DNA from 4 places in the Pseudomonas sp. FW305-96 genome. Region 2 is predicted to be linked to each of the others. Evidence: riboswitches for the same ligand, from Rfam matches in the RefSeq annotation. Region 2 holds a riboswitch; each other region holds the start of a gene.
The links. A riboswitch is a leader RNA that binds a small molecule or an ion and turns the genes downstream of it on or off. The one in region 2 is predicted to bind cobalamin.
Positions count from the first base shown of each region.

Region 1: linked by a shared signal. The riboswitch ahead of AC3WL2_RS24420 (hypothetical protein) and the one ahead of cobW (cobalamin biosynthesis protein CobW) in region 2 are both predicted to bind cobalamin.
Region 3: linked by a shared signal. The riboswitch ahead of AC3WL2_RS18405 (ABC transporter substrate-binding protein) and the one ahead of cobW (cobalamin biosynthesis protein CobW) in region 2 are both predicted to bind cobalamin.
Region 4: linked by a shared signal. The riboswitch ahead of AC3WL2_RS21045 (TonB-dependent receptor) and the one ahead of cobW (cobalamin biosynthesis protein CobW) in region 2 are both predicted to bind cobalamin.

Region 1 covers NZ_JBYSYW010000047.1:11,952-18,983, forward strand. Annotated here, with positions in the region: gene AC3WL2_RS24405 (8-oxoguanine deaminase) at 1-265, shown strand, start outside; gene AC3WL2_RS24410 (ABC transporter substrate-binding protein) at 309-1,232, opposite strand; gene AC3WL2_RS24415 ((2Fe-2S) ferredoxin domain-containing protein) at 1,225-1,953, opposite strand; gene AC3WL2_RS24420 (hypothetical protein) at 1,965-2,279, opposite strand; cobalamin riboswitch at 2,370-2,747, opposite strand; gene AC3WL2_RS24425 (DUF2946 family protein) at 2,890-3,279, shown strand; gene AC3WL2_RS24430 (TonB-dependent receptor) at 3,351-5,501, shown strand; gene AC3WL2_RS24435 (PepSY domain-containing protein) at 5,507-6,961, shown strand; gene ykgO (type B 50S ribosomal protein L36) at 7,015-7,032, opposite strand, start outside.
Region 2 covers NZ_JBYSYW010000013.1:18,856-25,887, reverse strand. Annotated here, with positions in the region: gene AC3WL2_RS12200 (transporter substrate-binding domain-containing protein) at 1-1,030, opposite strand, end outside; gene AC3WL2_RS12195 (response regulator transcription factor) at 1,034-1,648, opposite strand; gene AC3WL2_RS12190 (DUF1272 domain-containing protein) at 1,835-2,077, opposite strand; gene cobM (precorrin-4 C(11)-methyltransferase) at 2,142-2,894, opposite strand; gene AC3WL2_RS12180 (cobalamin biosynthesis protein) at 2,924-3,334, opposite strand; gene AC3WL2_RS12175 (CbtA family protein) at 3,334-4,023, opposite strand; gene AC3WL2_RS12170 (CbtB domain-containing protein) at 4,034-4,219, opposite strand; cobalamin riboswitch at 4,320-4,545, opposite strand; cobalamin riboswitch at 4,607-4,803, shown strand; gene cobW (cobalamin biosynthesis protein CobW) at 4,905-5,972, shown strand; gene cobN (cobaltochelatase subunit CobN) at 5,976-7,032, shown strand, end outside.
Region 3 covers NZ_JBYSYW010000026.1:1,610-8,641, reverse strand. Annotated here, with positions in the region: gene AC3WL2_RS18410 (FecCD family ABC transporter permease) at 1-544, opposite strand, end outside; gene AC3WL2_RS18405 (ABC transporter substrate-binding protein) at 541-1,554, opposite strand; cobalamin riboswitch at 1,664-1,861, opposite strand; gene AC3WL2_RS18400 (acetyltransferase domain-containing protein) at 1,889-3,049, opposite strand; partial or broken gene AC3WL2_RS18395 (PAAR domain-containing protein) at 3,355-3,608, opposite strand; gene AC3WL2_RS18390 (DUF6708 domain-containing protein) at 3,624-4,517, opposite strand; gene AC3WL2_RS18385 (DUF6708 domain-containing protein) at 5,127-6,020, opposite strand; partial or broken gene AC3WL2_RS18380 (T6SS effector BTH_I2691 family protein) at 6,023-7,032, opposite strand, start outside.
Region 4 covers NZ_JBYSYW010000033.1:40,325-47,356, forward strand. Annotated here, with positions in the region: gene AC3WL2_RS21035 (NAD(P)/FAD-dependent oxidoreductase) at 1-443, opposite strand, end outside; gene AC3WL2_RS21040 (GlxA family transcriptional regulator) at 575-1,630, opposite strand; gene AC3WL2_RS21045 (TonB-dependent receptor) at 1,769-3,886, opposite strand; cobalamin riboswitch at 3,994-4,198, opposite strand; gene AC3WL2_RS21050 (PaaI family thioesterase) at 4,387-4,884, shown strand; gene AC3WL2_RS21055 (GNAT family N-acetyltransferase) at 4,950-5,471, shown strand; gene AC3WL2_RS21060 (glutathione S-transferase N-terminal domain-containing protein) at 5,497-6,192, shown strand; gene AC3WL2_RS21065 (inorganic phosphate transporter) at 6,233-7,032, opposite strand, start outside.

The DNA.
Region 1 (7,032 bases), on a different contig from region 2:
CAAGGTACTCAACCGTGACGATATCGGAGCCCTGGCACCGGGCATGGTCGCCGACTTCGTCGCCTTCGACCTTGGCCATGTGGCCTATGCCGGCGCCCTCCACGACCCGCTGGCGGCGCTGGTGTTCTGCACCCCGACCCATGTTGACACCAGCGTGATCAACGGGCGCGTGGTGGTTCAGGACGGGCGCATCGCCACCGTTGACTTGCCGCGGGTATTGGAGCGTCACAACCAGCTGGCGCGGCAGCTGGTCAGCGGCGAGTAACACAGCCGCTTCCGCGCCAAGCTTTGCGATCAGTTCGGGCCTGCTATGGAACAGCCATTTCCCTGAGCCGCCGCGCCAGTTCCAGGGCCACCTGCCCGCTGGCCGGCGTGGGCATCAGCTGGGTGAACGGGATATCGATCATGCGGTTCTCGCGCACCGCCCGCAGGCTCGAAAGCACCGGGTCGCGGGTCAGCAACTGACGCTTGCGGCTGGCCGGCGACCACAGGGCGTCGGCCAGCAGGATCACGTCGGGGTCGCTGCTCAGCAATGCCTCACGGTTGATCGTCACGCGGTACTGGTCGATCCCGGCAAGCACATTGCGCGCCCCGGCGGCGGCCAGCAACGGCGTGACGAACCCACGTCCGCCCTCGCTGTCCAGCCCCCGCACCTCGCTGTCGAGGTAGAACACCGACAGTGGCTTGCCGCTGGGTGCGATCGCCCTGGCCTGCGCCAGGTCGGTCTCCATCGCCTCGATCAATGCCTGCGCCCTCGCCTGTCTGCCCAACAGCTCGCCAAGCACAGTCAGGTCTCGCCGGACATGGCCGTAGTAGTCCAGCGAGTGGCCGTTACAGGCCGACTCGAGCAGGTAGGTGGCAATCCCGTTGCCGGCCAATCTGCTGCGCGAGGTGATCCCATCGCCAAAGGCCGTGGCGAATCCGCCGACCACCAGATCCGGCCTTTGCGCGTACAACACTTCGCTGGCCGGATACTCCCGGGCAATCACTGGCACACCTTGGTAGCGGCCCTGCTTGTAGGCGGCGCCGTTGTCGTCCAGGTAGGCCACCCCGACCATCGACGGACCCGCGCCGAGGGCGAGCAGCAGGTCGGCCGCGTGCTGGTTGAGGGCGAGGATACGCGCAGGCGCCGCAGCGGGCCGTTGCCAGTCCTGCCCGCAGTTGCGATAGCTGCCGGCCAGGGCAGGTGTGCCACAGCACAAGGCCAGGGACAGTAGCCAGGCTTTACGCATCGCACGCCCTTCCCTTGATCAACAGTCCTTCGGCGATCCTTCCTCCCTGCAGATGCGTTTCCACCAATTCCTCCACCTCCCGATCATCACGTACCCGATACCAGCAGCCGTCCGGATGCACCGTCAACACGGGCCCCAGGTTGCAGGGAAACTGGCAACCGGTGCGGGTCAGCAGCACGCCGCCCGGGGTCTCGATCAGGGCAAGCTCCAGCAGCAGCCGGCGCAGGCATTTCCATAGCGGCAAGGCGCCGCGCCGCACGCAGCGGGGGCCGGTGCAGAGGAACACCTGGCGGGCATGCTCGGGCACCCGCGACCAGTCCGGGTCGCTGGCCACCGCGTTGACCTGGTCGCACGCCAGGTGGCGGGCATGTTCGCCGATGCTGGCACAGGCCGCTCGCGCATCCAGGCCGCGCCGCCCAAGGGCCTGGGCCGTGACCCAGACGCCGGCCCGACCTTGCGCCACGCGCCCCAGCTCATCGCGCAGCCAGTCCAGGTAGGCGCTGTCCGAGGTGGGTTCCAGGTCCACCACCAGCAGGCGTTCCACGCCCTGGTCGAGGGCCTCGCGGATCACCGCCCAGAGCCCGTCGAACCCCTCCAGGGTGTCGACGATATCCCGGCCCGCCTCGTGGCCACGCAGGTCACGAATCTCGGCGCCAAAAGCTTCCGCCGCCGAGCCGCCACCCAGGCCGGGGCCGACGAACAACACGCGCTGGTAGTCCATGCTCACGCCCCTCAGAAGGTGTAGGTGTAGCGCAGTTCGCTGGTGAACGGCCGCCCGAGATTGTCAACGTTACTCGCCCGACTGGTGACATAGTCGCGGTCGAACAGGTTCTCCACCAGCAGGCTCAGCCGGTGCTGGCGGGCGCCGTCCAGGTAGCGGTAGACATCGGCGGCGACCGTGGTCGACTCCACCGACGGCGCGGCGACGATCTGCTGGTCGAGGATCAGGGGGGTGTTTTCGGCCAGTGCCAGGGGGCTGACCAGGCAGCCCAGGAACAAGGTCCGGGCCTTGGGGAAACGACGTCGGGAGTGAATCACAGCAATCATGCTCTTCTCGAAAGTGACTTTCGCAGAAGCACGCAGGAGCACGGATCGCGCACACGCCAATACCGGCCCATGCCCGCCCACCGCAGGAGTTTGCCTACAACATTCCAGGCCGGTCTCCGGGCTCGCAAGACAAGGGTTTGTACGGAAAGTCGCCGAGCGGCGATCAGGCAAGGCGAAAACAGGCGAGGAACGGTCGGAGTCGCGCTCGACTTTACGGGTTGTAAATGAGCATTCCGACCGGGCTGGCGCACCAGCCTGTTTTCAACGCAGCATGATCGTCGCGCAGGCACTTTCCGTGCAAAGCCTAGATGTCTTCACCTTCCCATGACGCGCGGGCCACAGTGGTCTGTCGAAGGCATCACTTGCATACCGTTGCGGGGGCAGCACCGGACTGGCGCGAAGCGCGTACCGGTTTCCCGTTTCACCCCGTGCGCGGCGGCATGGGGCACCTGAAATCGATCGGCATCTGAACACCTGGGCCCAATGGGCGTCAAGCGAGGCGGGTGAATCGTTTCGAATGTTTTTTATCGGCTGTTCACTCTAGGCAGATGTGTCAAAAGTTGTAGAATCCGCACGCCTAACCCATTCCCATTCCCTTCGAGCTTTGCCGATGAAGCTGGCCCGCCACACACGATCGCAAGTCGCCTGGGTGCTGTATTTCAGCATCCTGTTCGGCTCGTTGCTGTGCGCCATGGGCCATGGACAGATGGCAGGCTTGCGCCTGGCCGGCCTGGATGACGCCGCCTGGTGCGCGGCCGACAGCAGCGGCGTGTTCAAGGGCGATCAGGACGTCACCGACCCGGTGCTGCCCGCCGGCGGCGACTGCGTGATCGCCAGCCTGTTCAGCGCCACCCTGCTGGCGGTGTTCTTCGGCCTGCTGGCCCTGCTCGCCGGGGAGTCGAGCAAACCCTTACCCAGACAACCCGCGCCGACCCTGCCCAAGCAGCGCTGGCCCCTGGTCAATCCCCGCGCCTCTCCCGCTTCGCTTCTCGCGTTCTGACATCGCCACGCCCGAGTGCTGCCTGATCGGCAGCGGGCGTGCGCTCATTGATTTCAGCCAGGAAGCCTTGCATGTTCCGCATGACCACTCTGGCGCTGCTCGTTGGCAGCGCAACCTGCGCCTGGGCGCAGGACGACACCCTCACCCTGCCCGCCAGCAACGTCACGGCCACCGCCGCCCCCAAAGAAGCCACCACCCTGGACCTCGACCGGCCTATCGCAAGCGGCTCGCGGCTCAACCTCAGCGCCCGCGAAAACCCGGCCTCGGTCAGCGTCGCCGACCGCAAGACCATGGAACGCATCGGCGCGCGTAACTTCCAGGACGCCGCCAACGCCCTGCCCGGGGTCAACGCCTCGGCACCGCCCGGCTGGGGCGGCTACGTGTCGTACCGTGGTTTCAACGGTGCCCAGGTCAGCCAGTTGTTCAATGGCATCAACCTGCAGTACGGCGCCGCCGGGCGCCCGGTCGGGGCATGGATCTACGACCGTGTCGAACTGCTCGGCGGGCCGTCGTCGTTCCTCAACGGCAGCGGCGCCGTGGGCGGCAGCCTGAACATGATCACCAAACTGGCCAACCGCGACGAGGACACCTTCGAGGGCCGCGTCAGCTACGGGCGCTACGACACGATGGAAACCTCGGTCGGCTTCAACAAGGCGCTCAACAGCGGTGACGGCCCACGCCACTACGCGCGGCTCGACTACAGCCGCACCAGCACCAATGGCTATATCGACCGCCAGGAGAACGGGGCAGGCAACCTGGCCTTCTCGCTGCTCAGCGACATCAACGACCAGCTGTCGCACACCCTGGCCATCGAGTACCTCGAAGAGAAGGAAGACAGCCCCTACTGGGGCGCGCCGGTGCTGCAACCGGCCAGCGGCACCCTGCACATCGACAAGCACCACCGTTTCGACAACTACAACGTCGAGGACGGCCGCTACGAGCAGCGCACGCGCTGGCTGCGCTCGATCACCGACTACCGCATCGACGACAGCAACCAGTTGCGCAACACCTTCTACCACTACAACGGCCAGCGCGATTACCGCAACCTCGAGGTGTACCGCTACAATCCTGGCAACACCGCCATCGCCCGCTCCGGCGGCTACCGCCAGCGCCACGACCAGGAGGTCAACGGTAACCGCGTCGAGCTGACCCACCAGGGCCAGCTGTTCGGCCTGGCCAGCGACTGGGCGTTCGGCGTGGACTACAACCGCAACCAGCAGACCGCCTACCCGTTGTCCAAGGGCGCGTTCGACAGCATCGATCCCAACGGTTTCCAGCCCGGCCACTTCCTCGACATTCCTGGCATGGACGCGCCACGCGCCAAGGGGCGCAGCACCACCACCGACACCACTGCGAGCTTCGTCGAGAACCGTACCCGCCTGACCGACCAGCTGTCGCTGGTCACCGCGTTGCGCTACGACCATATCGACTTCGACGTGGTCGACCACGTGACCCGGGCCAAGCTGAATCGGCGCTGGGATGCCTTCACCGGGCGCCTGGGGCTGGTCTACGACCTGACCTCCAATATCAGCCTGTACACCCAGTACAGCACCTCGGCCGAACCGCCAGGGGGCTCGCTCACCGGCGCGTCGATCAGCCAGGTCGGCGACTTCGACCTGAGCACCGGCAGGCAGGTGGAAGTGGGCAGCAAGTTCGACTTCCTCGACGGGCGTGGCTCGGCCACTGCGGCGGCCTACCGCATCGTGCGCAAGAACATCTCGGTGCCCTCCTCGACCGTGCCCAACACCACCGAGCAGGCCGGCCAGCAGACCTCCACCGGCATCGAGCTGGCGGCGTCGTTCAAGGTCACGCCCAAACTGCTGGCGGCAGGCAACTTCAGCTGGGTCAACGCCGAATACGACGAGTTCAACGAGACCATCGGCGGCGTGGTGTACTCGCGCAAGGGCAAGAATCCGGTGAACATTCCGGACCGGGTGGCCAACCTCTGGCTGACCTACGACCTGGCGCCGGGCTGGCAGGTCGGCGCCGACGCCCGCTACGTCTCGGCGGTCTACGCCAACACCGCCAACACCCAGTGGGTGCCTTCGTACACCGTCTACGGACTGTCGATGACCCACGACCTGGACCAGCACGTGCAACTCAGCGCCCGCCTGCGCAACCTCACCGACGAGGTCTACGCCCGCTTCATTCACCAGACCAACACCCAGTACTACCTGGGTGAGCCGCGCAGCCTGGAAGTCGCTGTGCAGTGGCGCTACTGATGGGCCTGAAACGCCAGCTGTACCTGTGGCATCGCTGGCTGGGCATCGTCGCCTGCCTGTTCATGGCGCTGTGGTTCGTCTCCGGAGTGGTCATGCTGTATATCGGCTACCCCAAGCTGACCACGGCCGAGCGCCTGGCCCACCTGCCGGCCTTGCCGGCGGGATGCTGCGCCGAGTTGCCGGCGCAATGGGCTGAGCAGCCGTTGAAGGCGTTGCGCCTGACCAGCCTGGGCGGGCAACCGTACTATTTGCTGGAGCTGGCGGACGGTCGCCGCGTCACCCTCGATGCAGCCAACGGCGAGCCCCTGGCCAACGCCGACGCGGCCTGGGCCCTGGCCAATGCCCGGCAGTACGCCGGCAGCGCGGCATTGGCTTACCAAGGCACGCTGGACGAGGACATGTGGACCCACTCCCGGGCCCTGGACAGCGATCGCCCCTTGCACCGGGTGCAAGTGGACGATGCGGCCGGCACCTGGCTGTACCTGTCCGGACGCACCGGCGAGGTGGTGCGCGATGCGAGCGGCCGCGAGCGCGCCTGGAATTGGGTCGGTGCCTGGTTGCACTGGCTCTATCCGTTGCGTGGCGGCCTGGGCTTCGACAATGGCTGGCGCACCCTGGTGATCGGTCTTTCACTGCTCGGCACGCTGATGGCGCTCATGGGCATCGCGGTGGGCATCCTGCGCCTGCGCTTGCGCAAGCCTTACCGTAGCGGATCGTGCAGCCCCTACCCCGGCGGCTGGTTGCGCTGGCACCACATCGGCGGGCTGCTGTTCGGTGGGGTGCTGGTGTTGTGGGTGTTCAGCGGGTTGATGTCGATGCGCCCCTGGGGCGTGACCGACAGCCGCTCGCAGATCGCCTTGCAGCAAGCGCCGCTGCGCGCCGCCGACCTGCAGTTGCCGATTGCCACGGCCCTGGCCCGCTTGCGCGACGAAACAGGGTTCGATGCAGTGGAGCTGCAGTGGCAACGCCTAGCCGGCGTCACCTATGCAGTGGCCCGCAGCGCCGACGGCGACAGCCGCATCCTTGAAGCACACGCCCCGCCGGCGCGTACCTTCAGCCGGGAAAGGCTGCTGGCGGCCGCGCAAGCGATGGCTCCCGGGGTGTCGGTGGAGGATGACTGGCAGAGCACCTATGACTTCCACTACTTCGCCCGCGAGCCACAGAGCATGTACGGTTCCCAGGCGCGCCCACTGCCCGTGCTGCGCCTGCGCTTCGCCGACGCGGCGGGCACCAGGGCCTACCTGGACCCTGCCAGCGGCACGCTGGTGGCCAGCCACGACCGGGCGCAACGTGCCGGGCGCTGGTTGTTCAACCTGTTGCACAGTTGGGATTGGCAACCGCTGCTGGCGCGGCCGCTGTTGCGCGAAGGGTTGATCATCGGCCTGAGTAGCGGCGGCCTGGTGATAGCCCTCAGTGGTGTGGTACTGGGCTGGCGACGCCTGCGCAGGACTCTTCGGTAGCGTCATTGGGGCTGCCGTGCAGCCCCTTTCGCCTGACTGACAGCCATTGACGGCTACCCGCGCTTTTTCTT
Region 2 (7,032 bases):
CCTTGAAACGCAGGCCGGTGCTCAGGCCGATACGCTCCAGCAGGTTCAGGGCGATACCCCGTGGTTGCTGCTGGGCGTCGGTGAAGCTCAGGGGCGCCAGGGTGGTGTTGATCATCACCGTGATCTGCCGGTGTTTCGCGATCCAGTCGCGCTCCTCCTGGGTCAGGGCATCGAGGCGACGGTCAAGCAGCAGGCTGGTGCCGCCGCCAGCCCAGCGGCGCAGGATGTTCAGCCGTTCGCTGTCGGCGATGCGCCCCAGGGCCAGGTCGACCAGTTGCAGCAGGCGCTGGTTGTCCTGGGTCAGGGCAAAGGCGAAGCTGCTGGCCGGGGCCTTGACGAAATGATCGACCTTGACCGTTTCCTGGAAACCTTTGGCAATTGCATAGTCGGTACTGATGGCGTCACCCAGGTAGGCGTCGGCCTGACCCAGGGCCACGGCGGCGACCCCGGCGAGGGTCGAGCGATAGAGGTTCAGCTGGACGCCGGGATAGAGGCGTCGCACCGCCTGCATGGGCAGGTAATGATCCACCATGGCCAGGCGCAGGCCGGCCAGGTCGTCACCGTCGCGCAGGGGCTGGTCCTTGCGCGATACGATGACTGGCAGGTCATCGGCATAGGGCAGGCTGAGAGCCAGTTGTGCATCGTTGGCCTCGAAAGCGTTGGAACTGCCCAGCAGATCGATTTCGCCAGCGCGCAGCGCATCCAGGGCCTGCTCGCGGCTTGGATAGCGACGCACTTTGACCGGCACGCCCAACTGCTCGCTGATCAGGCCGGCGTAGTCCGCGCTCAGGCCCTCGTAGTCGGACTGGCTGTTGTTGATGTCGAAGGGGGGATAGTCGGGGCGCGAGCTGCCCAGCACCAGGCCTCCGCGCTCAGCAAGCCACTGTCGGTCGGTTGCCGCCAGCGTCAAGGGAGGCGCCGCGCTCAGGGCGCGGGCCAGCAGATGGCGAGTTTCGCTGTGCGGCTCACCCTGTACGGGCAAAGACGTCAGCGTGGCCAGCAGCAGGCACAGCAGGGCGCCCTTGATCATGATTCAGGCCACGTTGTTGCGTTTGGCCAGGTCGACCATTTCCACCAGTGACTCGACCTTGAGCTTTTCCATGATCCGGCCGCGGTAGGTGCTGATGGTCTTGGCGCTGAGGTTCATCTGCTCGCCGATCAGTTTGTTGCTCTGGCCGGCGCTGAGCCGGCGCAGTACTTCCATTTCACGGTTGGAAAGCAGTGCCAGGCGCTCGGTCTCGCTTTCCAGGGTATTGCTGTTGACCGCCATCTGCGGAAAGGTCGAGTAACCCTTGACCAGGGCTTTGAGGGCGAAGACCAGGGCATCGAGGTCCTCGTCCTTGTTGACGAAGGCCGAGATGCCGGCGTCCATGCAGCGGCGCACGTAGAGGTCGGCGGGCTGGCCGGTCAGGGCCATGATCCGTGGGGGCGGGTCGATCAGCTTGAGGCGCTTGATCACTTCCATGCCGTCGAGGTCGGGCAGGCCGATGTCGAGGATAACCACATCGGCCCTGGTCTGCTCGGCCAGGCGGGCAGCCTCTTTGCCTTTGCCGGTTTCACCCACGACGGTGAAGCGTTCGCGTTCAAGCAGCATGCGTACGGCGAGTCGCACAATGTGGTGGTCATCGACCAACAGCACGGATGTCATTCAGGTCACTCCTGTCAAAGTGCAGCCCGCTTCCTGCGTTGCATTTCAGGCGCGGGCCGCGGACTTGCTGGGCAGCGCGCACCTTACGGACATTCAGGACCCTTGGTAATAGGCGAGTATAGGTGTGTTGAAAATCCCGCAACAAGCTGTAGAAAATTCCTACAAACAAGGTTTGAGTACAAGCGCTCAGCCGCAGGGGGCGTGCGGCTTGAGCACTCGCTGGGTGGAGGCGGGGTTGTTGCCCAGTACCTTGCCCACACGAGTGGGGCGCATCACCAGTTGGCCGCCGCAGTTCGGGCAGCGGTCATGGAAATGCCGCTCGTTACAGGCACGACAGAAGGTGCACTCGAACGAACAGATCAGCGCATCCGGACTTTCGGGAGGGAGGTCGGTGTCACAGCATTCGCAGTTGGGGCGCAGGTCGAGCATGGGCAGGGTTTCCATCCAGTTGGAAGGCCCAGTGTGCGCCGCCCACGCCCACTCGGCAATCGCTTCACGGGCCGGGGCGGTAGAGATGGGCGTGACCGGCGCGGTACAGGGCCGAGTCGGCGAACGGGGCATCGCCCAGGACATGACCGACGAGGATCAGCGCGGTACGCCGGAAGCCCTTGGCTGCCAGGCGCTCGACGATGTCCGCCAGGGTGCCCTTGACCCAGTCCTGGTCTGGCCAGGTGGCACGATGGACCACGGCGATGGGGCAGTCGGCGCCATAGTGGGGCAGCAGTTGCTCGACGATACGCGGCAGGTGGCGTACACCCAGGTGGATGGCCAGGGTGCTGCCATGGCGGGCCAGATCGGCCAGCTGTTCACCGGCCGGCATCGGCGAGTTGTCGCCGTAGCGGGTGAGGATCACCGTCTGCGCCACGTCCGGCAGTGTCAGCTCGCAACCCAGCAGCGCGGCGCTGGCGGCAGTGGCGGTGACTCCGGGGATGATCTGGTAATCGATGCCCGACTCACGCAGGTGGCGGATCTGTTCGCCGATGGCGCCGTACAGGCTAGGGTCGCCGCTGTGCACGCGGGCCACGTCCTGGCCGTTGGCATGGGCCTGGCGCATGGCCTCGATGATCTGCTCCAGGTGCAGTTCGGCGCTGTTGAGCACGGTGTGTGCCTGATGCCCCTCGAGCACTGCAGCCGGTACCAGGGAACCTGCGTAGATGATCACCGGGCACTGGCGGATCAGGCGCTGGCCCTTGACCGTGATCAGCTCGGGATCGCCGGGGCCGGCGCCGATGAAATAGACCGTCATGGGGGTTCCTTGCAGGTAAAAGGGGCGGATTATCCGCCGATGGCCAGGGCCAGGGTAGCGCCGCCGAGCCCTTGCCTTGGCACATGCAGGCGTGGCACGGCGCCTGTGCGCCCGGCCAGGGCCAGGGCTGCGCTTTCGGCGACGCCCCAGCAGCCGGTCTGGGCGTACACCGTTGTCGAGCGCTGACTGAGCAGCGCTTCGAAGGTCGACAAGTGGCTGCTGTCGAAGCAGATGAACGGCAACCCGAGCCGCTCGGCCAGTGCCAGCAGGCCGGGCTCGCGCGCCTTGGGTTCGATGCTGGCGATTGCCTTCAGCGCCGACAGGGGCAGGGCGTGGTTGGTCAGGGTCTGGCGCAGCAGCACCGCGAGCGTTTCGACCGGGCAGCCACGGCGGCAACCAAAGCCGGCATACAACGCCGGCTGGGGAACAAGGTCGCGCATCAGTGCTGGCTGGAGCGGCGGAACAACCAGGCGCTGAGCAGGCCCAGGGCCACCCAGAACGCGGCGTTGGTCAGCCACGAAGCGATCTTGAACTGGGTCTCCAGCGCCTCGGGGGCCAGGCTTTCATGAACCGCTGGCTGTGGCGCGCCGATCAGGTGCGGGATCACCAGCAGGGCGACTCCGAGCACCTTGAACAGCCAGTGCTGGGCGAACACCAGCAACGCCAGGCCAGCGGCAGTGGCGGCGGCGGTGCCGATCCACCAAGTCTGGCGCTGACCAAGGTCGGCGGCGGCGGTGCCGGGCAGTTCCGGTGGCAGGCCCAGGGTCGGCGCCAGGCAGAACACGGCGAAGCCCGCCAGGCCCCACAGCGCGCCGGTCGCCACGCGGCCCGGGGCACGCAGGCTGTACAGGGCGGCGAGGATCAGGGCGAAGCCGACGGCGACCACCAGGTTGCCGCCTGTGGTGGACAGGATACGCTGCCAGCCATCTTCGGGCGCCCAGGCCTCGGCGCTGTGCTCATGAGGCGCGGCGGCCTCGCCATGTTCATGATGTTCGGCGGCGGGGGTGGCGGTTTCATAGGTTTCCGCCTGGAGAATCAGCGGGGCGACCCAGAAGCTTTGCAGCAGGGTCAGCAGCAGGGCGGCGAGCAGGCCGCTGAAACCCGCGGTACGGGCGATGCGCGTGATCATGCGGGCGTACTCAGTGGCAAGGGAAGGCGGCGCTGTGGCGGGTGTCGTGGGCGGCGTTGTGCACCGCCTCGATGTGCGAGAAACCGGCGAAGTACACCAGGCACAGGCCCAGCAGGCTCGCGCCGACCGCGACGATCAGGCGCTGGCTGAGACTGACGGGGGTGGCGATACTGGGTTTGGCGTGGGTGATGGGCATGACGCGTTCCTCTGCTGCTTTTGTTGTGGCAACGGGCAGGCGCGACGCCCCCGGGCACGGCTGGCCCGGGTGATACGACAGCGCCCGCCCACTGCGGGGTGTTCTGCAAGCATGTCAGGCCGGTCTCCGGGCTGGCGAGGCGGAGCGGGGCTCCATTGATCAAACGCCACCTTCCCATGCCGCACGATGGGCACAGTGGTCTGGACGCTTCTCTCGCTTACCGTTGCGGGGGCAGCACCGGCTTTGTCGGCCCTCTTCTAAAGGAGGCGCGACGCACCGGTTTCCCGTTTCACCCCCGTTGGGGGCACCTGAACGCAATGCGCTAGCAAATCACGGGGCCGGGCCTGCGTCAATCGCCGCGGCGGTTGACCGCCAGGCAGGCACTGCGTAGCCTTGCCGGTTCGAGGTTCCCGGGCGTTGTCCCGGGCTAAGACGGGAACGCGGTACAAGCCGCGGCTGCCCCCGCAACTGTAGGCACTGAAGGGTTCGGCACAGCCACTGCGCACGCGCGGGAAGGCGCCATCCCACCGGCTTTGATGGCCGGCGGTGCAAGCCAGGAGACCTGCCTCGCAACGTTTTCGACTTTCAACCGGGCGGGGTGATCCGGTGGCGAAACAGTCAGGCCGACACGGGCCGTGGCTGTCGTCCTGCATGCCCGCGCCATTGCTGCCAAGGGCATCGCGACATGAAAACACTGGCCAAGCTTCCCGTCACCATCGTCACCGGCTTCCTCGGTTCGGGCAAGACCACCTTGCTGCGCCATATGCTCGACAACGCCCAGGGCCGCCGCATCGCGGTAATCGTCAACGAATTCGGCGAGCTGGGCATCGATGGCGAGATCCTCAAGCAGTGCAGCATCGGCTGCTCCGAGGAAGAGGCCAACGGCCGCGTCTACGAGTTGGCCAACGGCTGCCTGTGCTGCACCGTGCAGGAAGAATTCTTCCCGGTGATGCGCGAGCTGGTGGCGCGCCGCGGCGATCTCGACCATATCCTTATCGAAACCAGCGGCCTGGCCCTGCCAAAACCCCTGGTGCAGGCCTTCCAGTGGCCGGAGATCCGCAACGCCTGCACGGTCGATGCGGTGATCACCGTGGTCGACAGCCCGGCCGTGGCCGCCGGCACCTTTGCCGCCTACCCGGACCAGGTCGACGCCCAGCGCAAGCTTGACCCCAACCTCGATCACGAGTCGCCGCTGCACGAACTGTTCGCCGACCAGCTGGCCAGCGCCGACCTGGTGGTACTGAACAAGGCCGACCTGATCGATGCCGAGGGCCTGGCCAAGGTCCGTGCCGAAGTGGCCGAGGAGCTGCCGCCGGCGGTCAAGGTGATCGAGGCCAGCAGTGGTCGCCTGCCGCTGGAGGTGCTGCTGGGCGTGGGCGCCGAGTCCGAGGCGCATATCGATGGCCGCCGCACCCACCACGACAGCCATCACGACGGCGATGACCATGACGACCATGACCACGACGCCTTCGACTCGATCTCCATCGACCTGCCCGAGGCCGACGAAAGCCTGCTGCTCGATGCCTTGACGCAACTGGTCACCGAGTTCGGCATCCTGCGTGCCAAGGGCTTCGCCGCCATTCCCGGCAAGCCGATGCGCCTGCTGATCCAGGGTGTGGGTACCCGCTTCGACAAGCACTTCGACCGTGCATGGCGCAGCGAGGAGCCACGGATCACCCGCCTGGTGCTGATCGGCCAGGACCTGGACGCGACCCAGCTGGAAGCGCGCCTGCGCCAGGCCCTGGGCGCCTGACCCATGCACCTGCTGCGGACCCAGCCCGGCGGCTTTGTGCCGGACGACAGCATCGCCGACCTCGGCCAGACCCCCGCCGAACTGGTGATCCTCTGCAGCGGTGATTCACACCTGGCGCTGCTTGCCGAAACCGCCGAGCAGTTGCCGGCGGATTTCCCCAGCGTGCGCCTGGCCAACCCGATGCAGGTGCAGAACCACGCCTCGGTCGACCTGTATGTCGACCAGGTGCTGCGCCATGCCAAGGTGATCCTGGTGTCGCTGCACGGCGGCGTCGGTTATTGGCGCTACGGTGTCGAACAACTGGTCGAGTTGGCGGCCCGTGGCGTACAGCTGATCCTGGTACCCGGCGACGACCGTCCCGACCCGGAGCTGACCGGCCTGGGCACGGTATGTGGCGAACAGGCCGAGCGCCTCTGGCATTTCCTGCGCCAGGGTGGCAAGGCCAATGCACTGAACCTGTTCAACTGCCTGGCCAGCCAGTGGCTGGGGCGCGCCTACCCCTGGGACGAGCCGCAACCCTTGCCGCGCACGGTGGTCTATCACCCGGCCAAGGCCACCGCACGGCTCGAGGACTGGTACACCGAATGGCATCCGGAGTACCCGGTGGCACCGCTGCTGTTCTACCGCTCCCACCTGCAGGCAGCCAACACCGCGTTCATCGATGTGTTCTGCCAGCGCCTGCAGGCTTGCGGCTTGAATCCGTTACCGATCGCCGTGGCCAGCCTCAAGGAACGCGGCTGCCTGGACCAGGTCGAGGCCTGGCTCGACGAAGTGCAGGCCGAGGTGGTGATCAACACCACCGGCTTTGCCCTGTCCAGCCCCGAACAGCCCAATCTGCGCCCATTGCGCCGCGATGTGCCGGTGTTGCAGGCGATCTGCGCCCAGGACAACCAGCCCGGCTGGGAGCAGAGCGAGCAGGGCCTCGGCGCCCGCGACCTGGCGATGCACATCGCCTTGCCCGAGCTGGATGGGCGCATCATCACCCGGCCGGTGAGCTTCAAGGACCTGGCTTGGCGCAGTGAGCGCAGCCAGTCCGACGTGGTCTGCTACCGCGCCCACC
Region 3 (7,032 bases), on a different contig from region 2:
GGGCCTGCTCGGCGGTGGCCGACTTGGTGATGAGAAAGGCGGTGAGCGCGTTGAACAGCTGCGAGCCGGCGATGCCGGCGAGGATCACCTGGGCGTTGTCATGGCGGCTGCCACTGGCGCGCGACAGCAGCAGCACCAGGGCGAACGCCGCCAGCGCGCCGATGAAGGCGCCTGCCGACAGCGACAGCACCGCCCCGCCCAGGCCGAACAACCCCACCGCCACCGCACCGGTCGAGGCACCGGCCGACAGGCCCAGCAGGTACGGTTCGGCCAGCGGGTTGCGCAGCAGCGCCTGGAGGATCACCCCGCAGGTCGCCAGCCCCGCGCCACAAGCGGCGGCGACCAGGGTGCGCGGCAGGCGGTAGTTCCAGACGATGCCGGCGTCGATCGGGTCGACGGAATGGCCGGCCTGCCACAGCTGGTTGGCCAGCGCCTGCCAGATCGCCTCGGCGCCGACTCGGGTCTCGCCGATGGCAATCCCGGCAAGCATGGCCAGGCACAGGGCGAGCAAGGCAAAGAGGCTGATGGGCAGCAGGCGGCTCATGGCTGGGGTGCTTTACCGCTGGCGAAGGCGCTGGACAGCACGTCCAGCCCGCGGAACAGGCGTATGCCGGCCTGCATGGCGTCGGCATCGAGGACGATGATGCGGCCGTGCTTGACCGCGTCCATATTGCGCGTGACCGGGTCGCTGCGCAGGAAGTCGAGTTTTTTCTGGTAGTCGTCGGCCGGGTAGCGGCGGCGGTCCATGCGCGCGACGATCAGCCAGGTGGGGTTGGCTTTGACCAGGGTCTCCCAGCCCACGGTAGGCCATTCTTCGCTGGATTCGACCACGTTGCGCACGCCGAGGGTCTGCAGCATGTAGTCGGCCACGCCCTGGCGGCCGGCGACATAGGGGTCGGTCTTGAGGTCGGCGCTGGAAAACCAGAACAGCGCGCTGGTGTGCGCCAGGTCCTGGCCGGCCAGGCGCTGCCTGGCCTGTTCCAGCTGGCCCTGGAGCTCGGCATTCAGGCGCGCGCCACGTTCCTGCACGTCGAAGATCTCGGCCAGCTGGCTGACGCTCTTGTAGATGCTCTGCACCTTGAACGGCTGCAGGCGGGTGCCGTCGGCGCCCACCAGGTTGTCCTTGCCCTCGCAGTCCGAGGGCAGCAGGTAGGTGGGGATGCCCAGCTCCTGGAACTGCTCGCGGGTGCCGACCGCGCCCTGGGCGCCGATCATCCACTCGAACTGCGCCGTCACCAGTTGCGGACGTTTGCCGACCAACGCCTCGAAGCTCGGTTCGTTGTCGGCCAGACGCGGGACCTTGTCGTTCTGCGTCTTGAATTCCGGCAGCACGTTGTTGAACCACAGCGAGGTGCCCGCCAGCCGCTCACCGAGGCCCAGGGCATAGAGCAGCTCGGTGCCGGCCTGGCCGACGGTCACCGCCCGTTGCGGGGCCTGGGTGAAGGTCTGCGGCATGCCGCAGTTGTCGACGGTCAGCGGGTACTGGGTGGCGCTGGCGTGGGCCAGGCCCGACAGGGACAGGCCGGCGAGGAGGGCGGCGAGGCGGTGCGGCATGGTGGGGCGATCTCCTGGGTGGTGCACGGAATGGCCCACGGACAGGCATCGCCCGGCAGCCTGCGCAAGCACGCGGCCAGGGCGGATGACCATCCCGGACACCCCGCCGGTTGGTGAATGCGTGCCGGCAGGTCTCCTGACTGGTGCGTCCAGGCCGGCGCCAGCCTTCCCGGGTCGGCAGACCCAGTGGCATCGATGGCGCAGGCTCGGCACCTACAGTTGCGGGGGCAGTTCCCTTTGGATCGCCAGTGGCGAGCCCGGGATTCCCTTTTGATTCCGTGTGGAAACCGGCGGGCGGCATGGTAGACCATCGGGCTGTCGGGTGAAAACGCTTTTACAGGTACTTGAGCCAGGCGATATCGCGCCGTCGCGCTTTCAGCCGGGCGAACCAGCGCACCGGCAGGTACAGGACAAGTGGCAGCAGCACGGCGGTCAGCCATACCGCCCCGATGCCATCGAAACCGAAATAGCGGCCCTGGTTCAGGCCGAACAGCGCCACGCAGGCCACGTACAGCAGCTTGAGCGCATACAGGTGCAGCAGGTAGAAGAACATCGGCGCTGCGCCAAACACCGCAAGCGGGCCGACCCAGCGGGCGTCGCCGGCACGCTCGAAGCCGCGCAGCAGGAGCAGGCCGACGCCAAGGGTCAGGGCCAGGAACAGCAGCGACGGTGGGTATTTGGTGATATTGAAGAAGCTCATCAGCGTCTGCCCGACGCGGGCGTAGAGGCTCCAGGGGGCTTCGCCGTAGCCATTGAGCAGGCGCAGCGCGACGAACCCAAGCAGCAGGCCCGCGCCGACCCATAGCAGACGCTGCTGGCGCTTGCCGACATCGCTGCCCCGGGCAAACCACGGCCCGAGCCCATAACCCAGGGCGATCACGCCGATCCACGGCAACAGCGGGTAGGACGTGCGCAGGCACAGATGTTCGCCCACCTCCAGCCAACTGCGCTCATGCAGGATCGCCCATGGCACATGCAGCGCCGATTCCGGCCCGAAGTGCAGGCCATCGAGCAGGTTGTGACCGGCGACGATCAGCGCGCCGAGGGCGAGTAGCGCCGGACGCGGCAGCCACACCAGCAGCGACAGGGCGAGCATGCTCAGGCCGATGGCCCAGATCACCTGCAGGTAGATCACGCTCGGAGGCAACTGGAAGGTCCAGGCGAAGTTGACCAGGGTGAATTCCAGCACCACCAGGAACACACCGCGCTTGAACAGGAACACCGAGACATCGCCACGGCCCTGGTGCTTCTCGCCATACAGCCAGGCCGATAGCCCGGTAAGCAGCACGAACACCGGCGCGCACAGGTGCGCCAGGGTGCGGCTGGCGAACAGGCTGGGTTCGGTGGCGTCGATGGTCATCGGGTCGCTGACCTGGCGATGCAGGAAGAAGGTTTCGCGCACGTGGTCAAGCAGCATGAACAGGATCACCAGGCCGCGCAGGGCGTCGATGCTTTGCAGGCGTTGGGTGGGGAGGGCGGTTGGGGAACTGGTCATCGAGGAGGGATCGCAGGTTGGAAGCGTGTTCGAATGAAACGTTATCTTATTTCATTCTGGTGGGGCCTGGGTACTGAAATGCGCTGGAGTAGCCAACGTCATCGCAAGTAATGCGTCGTTCTGGACGACACAGCGCGGCGACTCAGGAACTCCAACATGTCTCAGGCAGACGTTGCAGGATCTGGCTTCTCTTCCGGCAATCGCGACTTGCTCCAACCCATAATTGAAGTCGTCCTCGTTGCGGCGCGGCAGCCCGGTGACACTGACTGTGAACCGGGCAGCTTCGAAGCGACACCGTGTCGGCCTTATGCAATCAGCCAAGCGGGGTCACATTCGATCAGGGCGCGCCTTGGCTGCTCTTGTCGCCTTGGCGCGCTACGGGGCTACCTTGGATTAACGTATGCGCGTCACCGGTCTCGATGACCGCACTGCAACTGAGCTCATCCCCTATGCGTGCGATTGCACGACCATTCACTGTGGCACTGTCCGCGCCGCTGATGACGGTGCCTTCCCCGTGGAGAGGGCAAAGATGGCGATGGTCGGCTCGGGCGGTGACCAACGAGTCAGTTGACCCTCATTTGCGCCTCTTCTTACTTGGCTGGACAGGGGCTTGCTCGAAGGCCTCCGGCGGAGGAGGTGCAGCACGGACGTTGAACAGGTGGCAGACGATGTACCAACAGACGGCGAGAGTGAAGTTGTAAGGAAACAGCATTGCCCAAAACGGTAACTGCCAATTTTTTTTGCCCTGCATTTCCCCAGGCTCGCCGGTTCGCCAAGGGGCGTAGTGGCGCCAGGCTTCTGCCGGGGTCAGGCAGATGGCATGAAGCGGCCGGTGCCACCAGTTGGGTTCGCCGGGCGGAGGGAGTTTGGCCGGGCCGTGGTTCATGAAGTGGCGAAGGTATTCCCAGACTTCGGCGACGTGTTTGATGTCGGATTCAGTGGGTTCGTTACTGTCGACCCATAAGCAATCTTTTTGATGCAGGCTGCCATCCTCTCTAGGTGGGGCGAAGGCAAGTGCATAACTGGTACTAAAGGATGAGCCTCCAAATTCGGTACGTTTGAATACACCCCCATGGGTCTTGTTCCAGTCAAAAATGATAAGTTTTTTACCGCGCTGGTATAGGATTTTTTTGGTTGAGCGGCTGAAGTGGAAGTTTGAAAGTTTTTTTATGAAATAGATTCTATAGGCGAGAAAAGGTGTGAATATGAAGGGTGTGATTATGTATTGAGCCATTGAGTGCGTGCTTGCTAGTAATATGTCTCTGTATTCGGGATTTGCAATTCTTGGGTAAAAATAAATGGCTAGTAGTAGTGTCGTGGCGGTGTATAGTTTCCCCATGAATACAGAGTCGGACACCCACGGATTTCGCAGGGTTAATGTATTTGTGGATAAATTTTCTAGCTGTCCAGTAATTGCTGGCTTGTATCCGGAGTTTGAGCTGTTATTGAATATCCATATAACTGCCATGATTAGCGCTCGAGACGAAAAGTTGAGTTAACCTCATTTCCTTCATTCAAGCCTTGATTGGAGCTATAGGCTAAATGCAGTAAGGCATAATTTTGGTTATTTATCGTGTTCTTGAAATTCAGAATTAAGCCGGCGCCTATAACGTAGCAAATAGCAGCAAGTGGAAAGACGACCATTTCTCCGTCTTCACGAAGGGTGCTCAAGCTACCTGACCATTCGCTTGTGCCTAAGATGAAACCCGGTAGGAATACTGTGAATTCAACGATGGGTTGTGTGGTGGTGACTTCGTTATGGGTGATGGCGGTCCAGTTTGCTGGCGCCCAGTAATTATTTTCATGCCAACCGCTGTCGACTCCGGTTATACCAAAGGATTGCGCTTCTTCTGCGGATATTAACCTTGGTCCGTAATGCTCATCGTGCCAGGCTTTAAGTTCTTCTTGCAGAGAAGGGAATGTAGGAAGTTTTTTTCATGATCCAGAACGATTTCGGGATGCACCTCTCCATCGTTTTTACGATTGCCGAATATGCTCCGTGCTGCCCAGAACTCAATAGGGGGCAGGATGGGTACGCGTGGGCTGCAGGAAGGGCCGGCCGTGGCAGAAACGTCGGTCATTTACGCTGCCTTTTGGTTGAGCGTACTGGGGCTTCGTCGAAGGCCTCTGGTGGAGGCGGTGCTGCCCGGACATTGAAGAGGCGGCACACGCCGTACCAGCAGAGGGCGAGGCCGAGGTTGTAAGGGAACAACACGGCCCAGAACGGCAGTTGCCAGTTTTTCTTGCCCTGCATTTCTCCGGGCTCGCCGGTTCGCCAGGGGGCATAGTGGCGCCAGGCTTCTGCCGGGGTCAGGCAGATGGCATGAAGTGGCCGGTGCCACCAGTTGGGTTCACCGGGAGGCGGGAGTTTGGCCGGGCCGTGGTTCATGAAGTGGCGAAGGTATTCCCAGACTTCGGCGACGTGCTTGATGCCGGATTCTGTGGGTTCGTTGCTGTCGGTCCAGAGGCAATCTTTTTGATGGAGACTTCCGTCTTTTCGACGGGGTGCGAATGCGAGGGCATAGGAGGTAGTGAAAGATGAGCCACCAAATTCTGTGCGCCTGAAAAGACCACCTCCAGTATTGTGCCATTCGAAGACGAATACCCTCCTGAAACGTTGGTAGTAAATTCTCTTTGTTGAACGGTTGAAGCAAACGCTTGATAAGCCCTTGATGAACCATATTCGATAAATAAGAAAGGGGAAAAAGGTGAAAGGCATAAGCATCATTAAAACCATTAGCATGGGGTCGGATGTGAATGAGTCGAAGTTTATTCTGGAAAATAACGAGGGGTACATGCCGGTAATTAATAGTATTGTTATTGTGCAGTAAAGCTTTCCCATGAAGACGGAGTCTGTTACCCAAGGGTTGCGTAGGCACAGCGTGTTTTCGGATACGCTCAATAGCTGGCCGCCAATGGCGGGTTTGTATCCTGAGCATGAGGTTGAGCTAAATAGCCATGTAGTTGCCATGATCAGCGCCCTAGATGAAAGTTTGAATTAATCTCGGCGCCCTCGCTCAGCCCTTGATTGGCGCTGTAGGCGAGATGCAGTGAGACGTGGTTTTGGTGGGTCAGCGTGAGCTTGAAATGAAGAATCAATCCCGCCCTTACAATGTAGGCGGCGGGAGTGATTGGAAATACGTCCATGCCTCCATCGTCACGTAGGCTGCTCAAACTTCCTGACCATTGGCTGGCGCCTATTGCGAAGCCCGGCAGCAGGATGGTGAACTCAGCCGTTGCTCCGGATAAGGCCGCATATTTAAATTTTATAGCTGGCCAGTTTGGCTGTGCCCAGTGAGTGTCCTGCTGCCATTGAGTATCGACATTGGTTACGCCAAGTGATTGCGCTTGCTTGGCTGATAATAGTTTTGGCCCATAGTGTTCATCATGCCAAGCTTTGATTTCTGCGTGTAAGGAGGGGAGTCGAGGTAGTTTCTTTTCATGATCGAGGGTAATGTCAGAACGGATCTCTCCATCATTGATGCGATTGCCAAAGATGCTGCGTGCGGCCCAAAGCTCAATCGTACTGTGAATGCGTTCATGTGCTTTGGCGTGAAGATACAAGCCCCCAGCAACGATTGCTGCTCCCGTGAGCACCAATGCCGCCGCGGCCCATCCAGCGAACGGTACAAATACCGTGGGCCCTGCTATTGCAAGCCCGCCCTCAAGCATGACCGCAGAACCAGCGGCCATGGTCAGCCCACCGCTCGCCGTATACCAAGTGGCAGTCGAACTACCGTTATCGTACTGGCGCCACGCCTTGAAGCCGTCCGAGAAAAGTCCAAAAATTATTGCAGGGTAGCCTGCTAGACGTGCGAACAGATTGCTCCCCCAAAACTTGATAACGCCATTACCAAACGCCATCCCCGGCGCCGTCGAACTCAATCTCAGCATCACGGCCTTCTGCGTTACCCGTGCACTGACCAAGGTCGCCGCGGCCGCACCGATCACCCCGAAAATCGATGCCGCAAACCCCAAGGTGT
Region 4 (7,032 bases), on a different contig from region 2:
TCTGGGCGGGCGGCCAGGGACTTGAGGTGTTCCTCCAGGCGGGTGGCCGAGTCGATCTTGTCGACATCGAAGGCGTGCTGGTCGAAGCCTGCCAGCGCCGGGCGGTTGAGCAGGCTGCCGCAGGCCATGATCAGGCGGTCGTAACCCAGCTTGGCCTCGATACCACCCGCTTGACGATAGGCCACCTCCTGGCTGGCCTGGTCGATGTGGTAGGCCGTGCCTTTGACGAAGCGCACGTTGACCGCGTCGAACACCGCCTGCAAGGGGGCGGCCATGGTGTGCACGTCCGGCTCGTAGAAGCGCGGGCGGATGTGTAGTTCAGCCTGGGGGGCGAGCACGGTGATCAGCACGTCGTCGCGTTTGTGCAGGTCGAGCAGGCGGGCGGCGCCGAGGGCGCTCCACAGCCCGGCGAAGCCTGCGCCAATGATCAGGATCTGTTTCATGAGGGGCTCCTGGATGCCGCGATTATCGATGTTGTCGCTGCGGCAGTGGAAAAAGGGTACGCCTTGTGGGTGAGCCTGGATTGCGGCCCGACAAGCGTGGTGCAGATGCTAAGCGCCCCCTCGGTTTGCCCCTAGGCCAAAGAACCCTGGATTTCGGCCAGCGGCACGCTGCGGGCGAAGCGCGCCCGATAGTCTCGCGGGGTCACCGCCAGGTGGCGCTGGAACGCCAGGCGCATGCGCTCCTCGCTGCCGAACCCGCACTGGCGGGCGACCTGCTCGATATGCTGGTCGGAGTTCTCCAGCAAGCGGCGCGCCGCCTCCAGGCGAAACACCTCGATGGCCTTGGCCGGGGTGCGCCCGGTCTTGTGCTTGTACACCCGAGTGAAGTTGCGCAGGCTCATGCGCGCCTGTTCGGCCAGCCGCTCGACCGTCAGGCGCGGGTCGCCCAGATGCTCGCTGAGCCATAGGTGCAGGGTCTCGAAGGCGTCGCTGTCCTCGCCCTGGGCCTTGAGCAGCTCACTGAACTGCGCCTGGCCGCCGGGGCGCTTGAGGAATACCACCAATTCGCGGGCCACCTGCATGGCCACCTCGCGGCCGCAGTCGGCCTCGACCAGGGCCAGCGCCAGGTCGATGCCGGCGCTGACTCCGGCCGAAGTCCATACCTGATCCTGCTGCACGAAGATCGATTCGGCATCCACCTCGATGGCCGGGAAGCGTCGGTGCAGGGCATCGCACATCGCCCAGTGGGTGGCGGCCCGGCGGCCATCGAGCAGGCCGGCGGCGGCCAGCAGGAAGGTGCCGCTGCATACCGAAGCGGTACGTCGGGCGCGTTGGGCGGCCTGGGCTAGCCAGGCGACCAGCTCGGCGTGATCGGGGAGGGTGCGGACGATCTCCGGGGCGCCGGGCACGACCAGCGTGTCGAAGGGCTCGTGCAGCCAGGGCGCCAGTGGCTCGGTGGCGACGGCCAGGCCTTCAGCGGTGGGGACCAGGCCCCCTTCGAGGCTGGCGGTGACCACCCGGTAGCCGGGTAGGCCGCGCGCGGCGCGGGCCTTGGTCGCGGCCCAGAACACCGTCTGCGCGCCGGTGAGGTCGAGCAGGCCCATCTGCGGGTAGGCGAGGAACAGCAAGGTGCGCGGCTGGTCAAGCGCGTGCACGGGCGCTGCGGGAATCTGCGGGATGTCGGTCATGGCGCGCTGCTTGTGGACGGAGCGTAGGCCCTAGTCGAGCAGTTGGCGCGATGATGTTCAAGCACGACGCGATGGCCGTCAGACCTGGGCTCTTGTGGGAGCGGGGCAAGCCCGCTCTCACGCTGTTACCTGGCCGATCTAGAAGCTGTAGTCCACCGTGGCGAAATACGAGCGCGGCGCGCCCAGCAGCCACTGTTCGCCGCTGTAGCTCGACTGGGCGTACTCGCGATCGAACAGATTGTTCACCTGCAGGCCCAGGCGCACGTCGGGCAGCACCTGCCAGCCGATGTTAGCATCGACCACGGTGTAGCCCGGCACGCGTTGGTCATTGGCGGCGCTGGTATAGCGGGCGTCTACGTAGCGCAGGCCAATACCGGTGTCGACGCTTTGCCCGAAGCCTTTGCTCAGCCACAGGTTGGCGGTACGACGTGGGACGTCCTGCGGGTGGTTGCCAGACCGGTCGTAGGAAACGCCTCGGCTGAGCTGAGTGAAGTCATCGTACTTGGCGCGCACCAGGGCAGCGTTACCCGACAGTTGCCATTGATTGCCCAGTGCCAGCTCCAGGCTTGCCTCCAGGCCATCGGAGGTCTGTTGGCCTGCCTGCTGGCTGCGCTTGGAGACCACGTCGTACACCGGCAGCTTCTTCTTGACGATGTGGTAGGCCGCCAACGTCCATTCGCCGCGTCCGTCCCAGAACCGTTGCTTGAGGCCGAATTCGGTCTGCTTGGCTTCGGTCAGTTCAAGGCGTTGCTCCGGGCGCAGGGTCAGCAGGTCACCGACACCATCCTCGCTGGTGGAGTACTGGCCGTACACCGACAGATCGTCAGTCAGCGCGTACACCAGGCCGGCGCGCCAGTTGCCGCCACGCAGGCTCTGGTCTTCGCGAGTGTCCTTCACCAGGTCGTTGCGGTCGATGTGGTTCTGGTCGCGGCGTATGCCGGTGACCAGCGACAGGCGCTCGGTCAGTTGCGTGCGGTTTTCGGCGAACAGCGAGAAGGTGCTGGTTTTCGACAGCGTCTGCGGGCGCGTCGGATCGGCACTGTGGAACCCGCCGGGTGCCGGCCGCCAAGGGTCGAGCGGGTCGGTGTAGCCATCTTCGTAGGGCGAGTTGCTGTCAATGTTGAAGCGGATCTTGTTGTACTCGGCGCCCACCACGGTCTTGCTGGCCAGGCCGAACAGCGAGTGATCGAAGGTGAAGCTCTGGCGGTCGCCGATCTGCTCCTGGTTGTGCTTGATCTCCAGGAAACTGCCGCGCTGGATCACACCGGCATCCCAGGCGTATTCCTCGGCATTGCGCCAGTGGCGACGGCTCTTGATGTAGTACAGCTGGTTGCTGGCGCTGATGCTGTCGCTGATGTTCCAGTCGCTGGTCAGTCGCGTCCATTCATCGTGGTAGCGCTGTTCGTCATTGCTGACGTTGTAGTTCTTGTTGCGCACGCTGCTGCGCAGATGGCCGTCGATCAGCGGCGTGCCGTAGTAGTTGGCAGGTTGCGCGTCGCCGCGTTCGTGGGACAAGGTGAAACTCAGGTCGTCACTGGCATCGAAGCGCAGCGCGCCGGAAAACGCCAGGCTGCGCGAATCGGTGCGGTCGACCCAGCCGTTGCCCGCCTGCTGGTTCAGGGTGGCGCGGTAGCTCAGGCGCTCGCTCAGGCTGCCGCCGCTGTCCAGCCCCAGTTGCTGGCGGTCCCAGGAGCCATAGCCCAGGCGCAGGTGGTTGCGGATATCACCGCTGAAGGGCTTTTTCGGAATCACGTTGACCGTTGCCCCGGTGGCGCCTTCGCCATACAGCACCGAGGCAGGCCCACGGATCACATCGATACGCTCGACCATCCAGGGATCGACCGGGTAGGTGAGGGTGCCGGCACCGGCGTACAGGCGCGACCCGTCGAACAGGGTCATCACCGAACTCTGGCCCGTGAAACCGCGCGCCGACAAGCCGGTGCCGCCATCGCCAGGGGTACCGATGAAGGTGATGCCCGGCGAGCGGGTCACGGCATCCTGCACCGTGGTGTTGTTGCGTTGCATGATCTGCGCGGCGGTGATGCTGCTGGTGCTCGCCGGGGTTTCCAGGGCACTGAGGTTCAGGCGTGAACCGGCCTGGGTGGGGGTGGCCAGGTCGACGGTCTGCGGGTCGCGGCTGTCGGTGATCGCCGTGGAGGGCAGGGTGAGCGCAGGGCTGGGCTGCTCGTCGGCCAGCGCCGGCAGGGACACGGCCAGGCAGGCCGCCAGGGTGTGAAGCTTGTTGATACGGGACATGTCGTTCCACTGCTGCAGGAAAGAATGGATCCCGGTGGAAAACACGCAACGGCGAAGCGCGCGCAGGCGCGCACGCGAATACCGGCCTGCGCCCGCCCACCGCGGGTTGCCAAGTGAAGCCTCAGGCCGGTCTCCGGGCTTGCGAGGGGCATGTAACCTTCACCTTCCCATGCGTGTGCACAGTGGTCTGTCGAAGGGTTCGCTCGCTTACCGTTGCGGGGGCAGCGCCGGACTTGTCGTGGTATCGACTCACCGGCTTCCCGTTTCACCTTGCGCGCGGCGGCGCAGGGCACCTGAAACTGGCGCGCATCTGACCACCGAACGGGCAGAGAGTCAATCGTCTGGATGGGTGGGCTGAATCTTGCTGAATCGCGGTTCAGAGCGGTTGCCGTCAGGCAGGTATTGTCTGCGGCCAGGCCTCGTGGATTGGCGCAGGCCGCGCAGGGCGCTACCATCGGCAGCCAGCCTCCTTATCCAACACCAACAAGCCAAGGACGCGTATGACCGAGCACGCCCTGTCCCTGCAACAACTCGCCGCCCCCGAAGGCATCTGCTACGGCTGCGGCTGTTCCCACCCCAGCGGCCTGCATGTGCAGAGCCACTGGGACGCCGACGGCATCCACCTGTCGTGCCGGCATACCCCCGACCCGACTTTCACCGGCTGGCCCGGCCTGGTCTACGGTGGCCTGCTGGCCATGCTGGTCGACTGCCACTCCAACTGGACCGCCATGGCCTGTCACTACCGTGCCGAAGGCCGCGAACCTGGCACCTTGCCACGTATCGACTGCGTCACCGGCCAGCTTGGCCTGACCTACCTCAAGCCCACGCCCATGGGCGTCGAACTGCTGCTCAAGGCCCGGGTCGAGGGTGAGCTGGGGCGCAAGACCCGGGTGATCTGCGAGGTCTGGGCCGGGGATGTACTGACGGTCACCGCCGATTCGGTATTTGTGCGGGTCGACACCGAGAAGCTCAAGCGCCAGGCCCATGGCGACGCCTGAACTTGCACCCATGGGGTGGGGCTGGCATTGTCGAACGTGACCCGGCTGCCCGACAGGATGTTGCCATGCCCTACCAGATTCGCCCCGCCCGTGACGAAGACTGCGTGGCCCTGAGCCTTGTCGGCCAGGCGACCTTCGCCCTGGCCAGCCCGCCCGATAGCGCGGTCAGCGCCCAGCAACACTACATCGCCCACCATCTCCAGCCCGAACATTTCCAGGCGCACCTGGAGCACCCGCACAAGCGGTTGCTGGTGGTCGAGCGGGATGGCCAGGTGCTGGGCTACAGCATGCTCGACCTGGCGCCCGGCAAGCTGGGTATTGCCGAGGCCGATCAACTGGCGGAAATCTCCCGCTGCTATGTACTACCCTGCGCCCATGGCACCGGCGCCGCGCAATTGTTGCTCGCCACCACCCTGGCCCAGGTCGATGGCCAGGCGCGCCTGACAGTCAATGAGCTGAACGCCCGGGCGATCGGTTTCTATCAGCGCAACGGCTTTCGCAAGGTGGGCGAGGCGATCTTCCCTTGCGGCGACGAGCGGCACCGCGACTGGGTGATGGTCAGGATGGCCGAAGATCATCTAGATTGAACGCTTCCAACGCGAAGGCACCCCCATGACCGAACTTTCCGCATTCCCCATCACCGGTAAATGGCCGGCGCGACACCCCGAGCGCCTGCAACTGTACTCGCTGGCCACGCCCAACGGGGTCAAGGTCTCGATCATGCTCGAGGAAATCGGCCTGCCCTACGAGGTGCACAAGGTCAGCTTCGAAACCGAGGACCAGTTGAGCCCCGCGTTCATCTCCCTGAGCGCCAACAACAAGATCCCGGCGATCCTCGACCCCAATGGGCCGGGGGGCCAACCGTTGCCATTGTTCGAGTCGGGGGCGATCCTGCAGTACCTGGCCGAGAAGAGCGGCCAGTTGCTGAGCCAGGACCCGGCCCAGCGCTACCAGACCCTGCAGTGGCTGATGTTCCAGATGGGCGGCATCGGGCCGATGTTCGGCCAGGTGGGGTTCTTCCATTTCTTCGCGGGCAAGGAGTACGAGGACAAGCGTCCGCGAGACCGCTACGTCAATGAGTCCAAGCGCTTGCTGGCGGTGCTCGACCGCCACCTGCAAGGGCGGGAGTGGATGGTCGATGCATACAGCATCGCCGATATCGCCATCTTCCCCTGGGTGCGTAACCTGGTGGAGCGCTACAACGCGCGGGAGCTGGTGGAATTCGACACGTTCAAGGAAGTGCAGCGGGTGCTGGCGCGGTTCCTCGAGCGCCCGGCCGTGCAGCGTGGCCTGAAGATTCCGGCATGACCTCGTCGGAGGGCTGCGCGGCAGCCCCCGTCGCACCTCCTCAGAGGATCTGGTTCAGCAACCAGTACAAGCACCCCGCCAGCAGCATCGCCGCCGGCAACGTCAGCACCCAGGCCATCAGCAGGTTGACCAGCGTCTTGCGTTGAATCCCCGAGCCGTTGGCCACCATGGTCCCGGCCACCCCCGAACTCAGTACGTGGGTGGTCGATACCGGCAGGCCGAACATATCCGCCGCGCCGATGGTGCACATCGCCACCACCTCGGCCGAAGCGCCCTGGGCATAGCTCAGGTGGGCCTTGCCGATCTTCTCGCCCACCGTCACCACGATGCGCCGCCAGCCGACCATGGTGCCCAGGCCCAGGGCGATGGCCACCGCCACCTTGACCCACAGCGGGATATAGCGGGTGGCGTCGTCCAGCTGGCGCTTGAACAGCTGCACGTGGCGGGCGGTATCAGCGTCGTAGCGGGCCAGCTGGTGCTTGTCGATCTGGCGGATGGCTTCGCTGGCCAGGTACATGTCGTTGCGCACGTTGGCCATGGCCTCGGCCGGCACGCGCTTGAGCGAGCCATAGCCCTTGACCTCCTCGCCGATCATGCCAGTCAGCGCGGCCAGCGCCGGCAGCAGCTCGGGGCTGGCCTTCGGGGTGGCGACGAACGCGGTCAGCACCTGGCGCGGATCGGCCGGGGCGGGCGCGGGCGCGGCCCGTACCAGCGCCTGGCGGGTGACCTCGGCGACGGCCGAGAACTGCAGGGCCTGCTCGTTGGGCATGGTCTTGTTCAGGGCATAGGCCATCGGCAGGGTGCCGACCAGGATCAGTATGATCAGGCCCATGCCTTTCT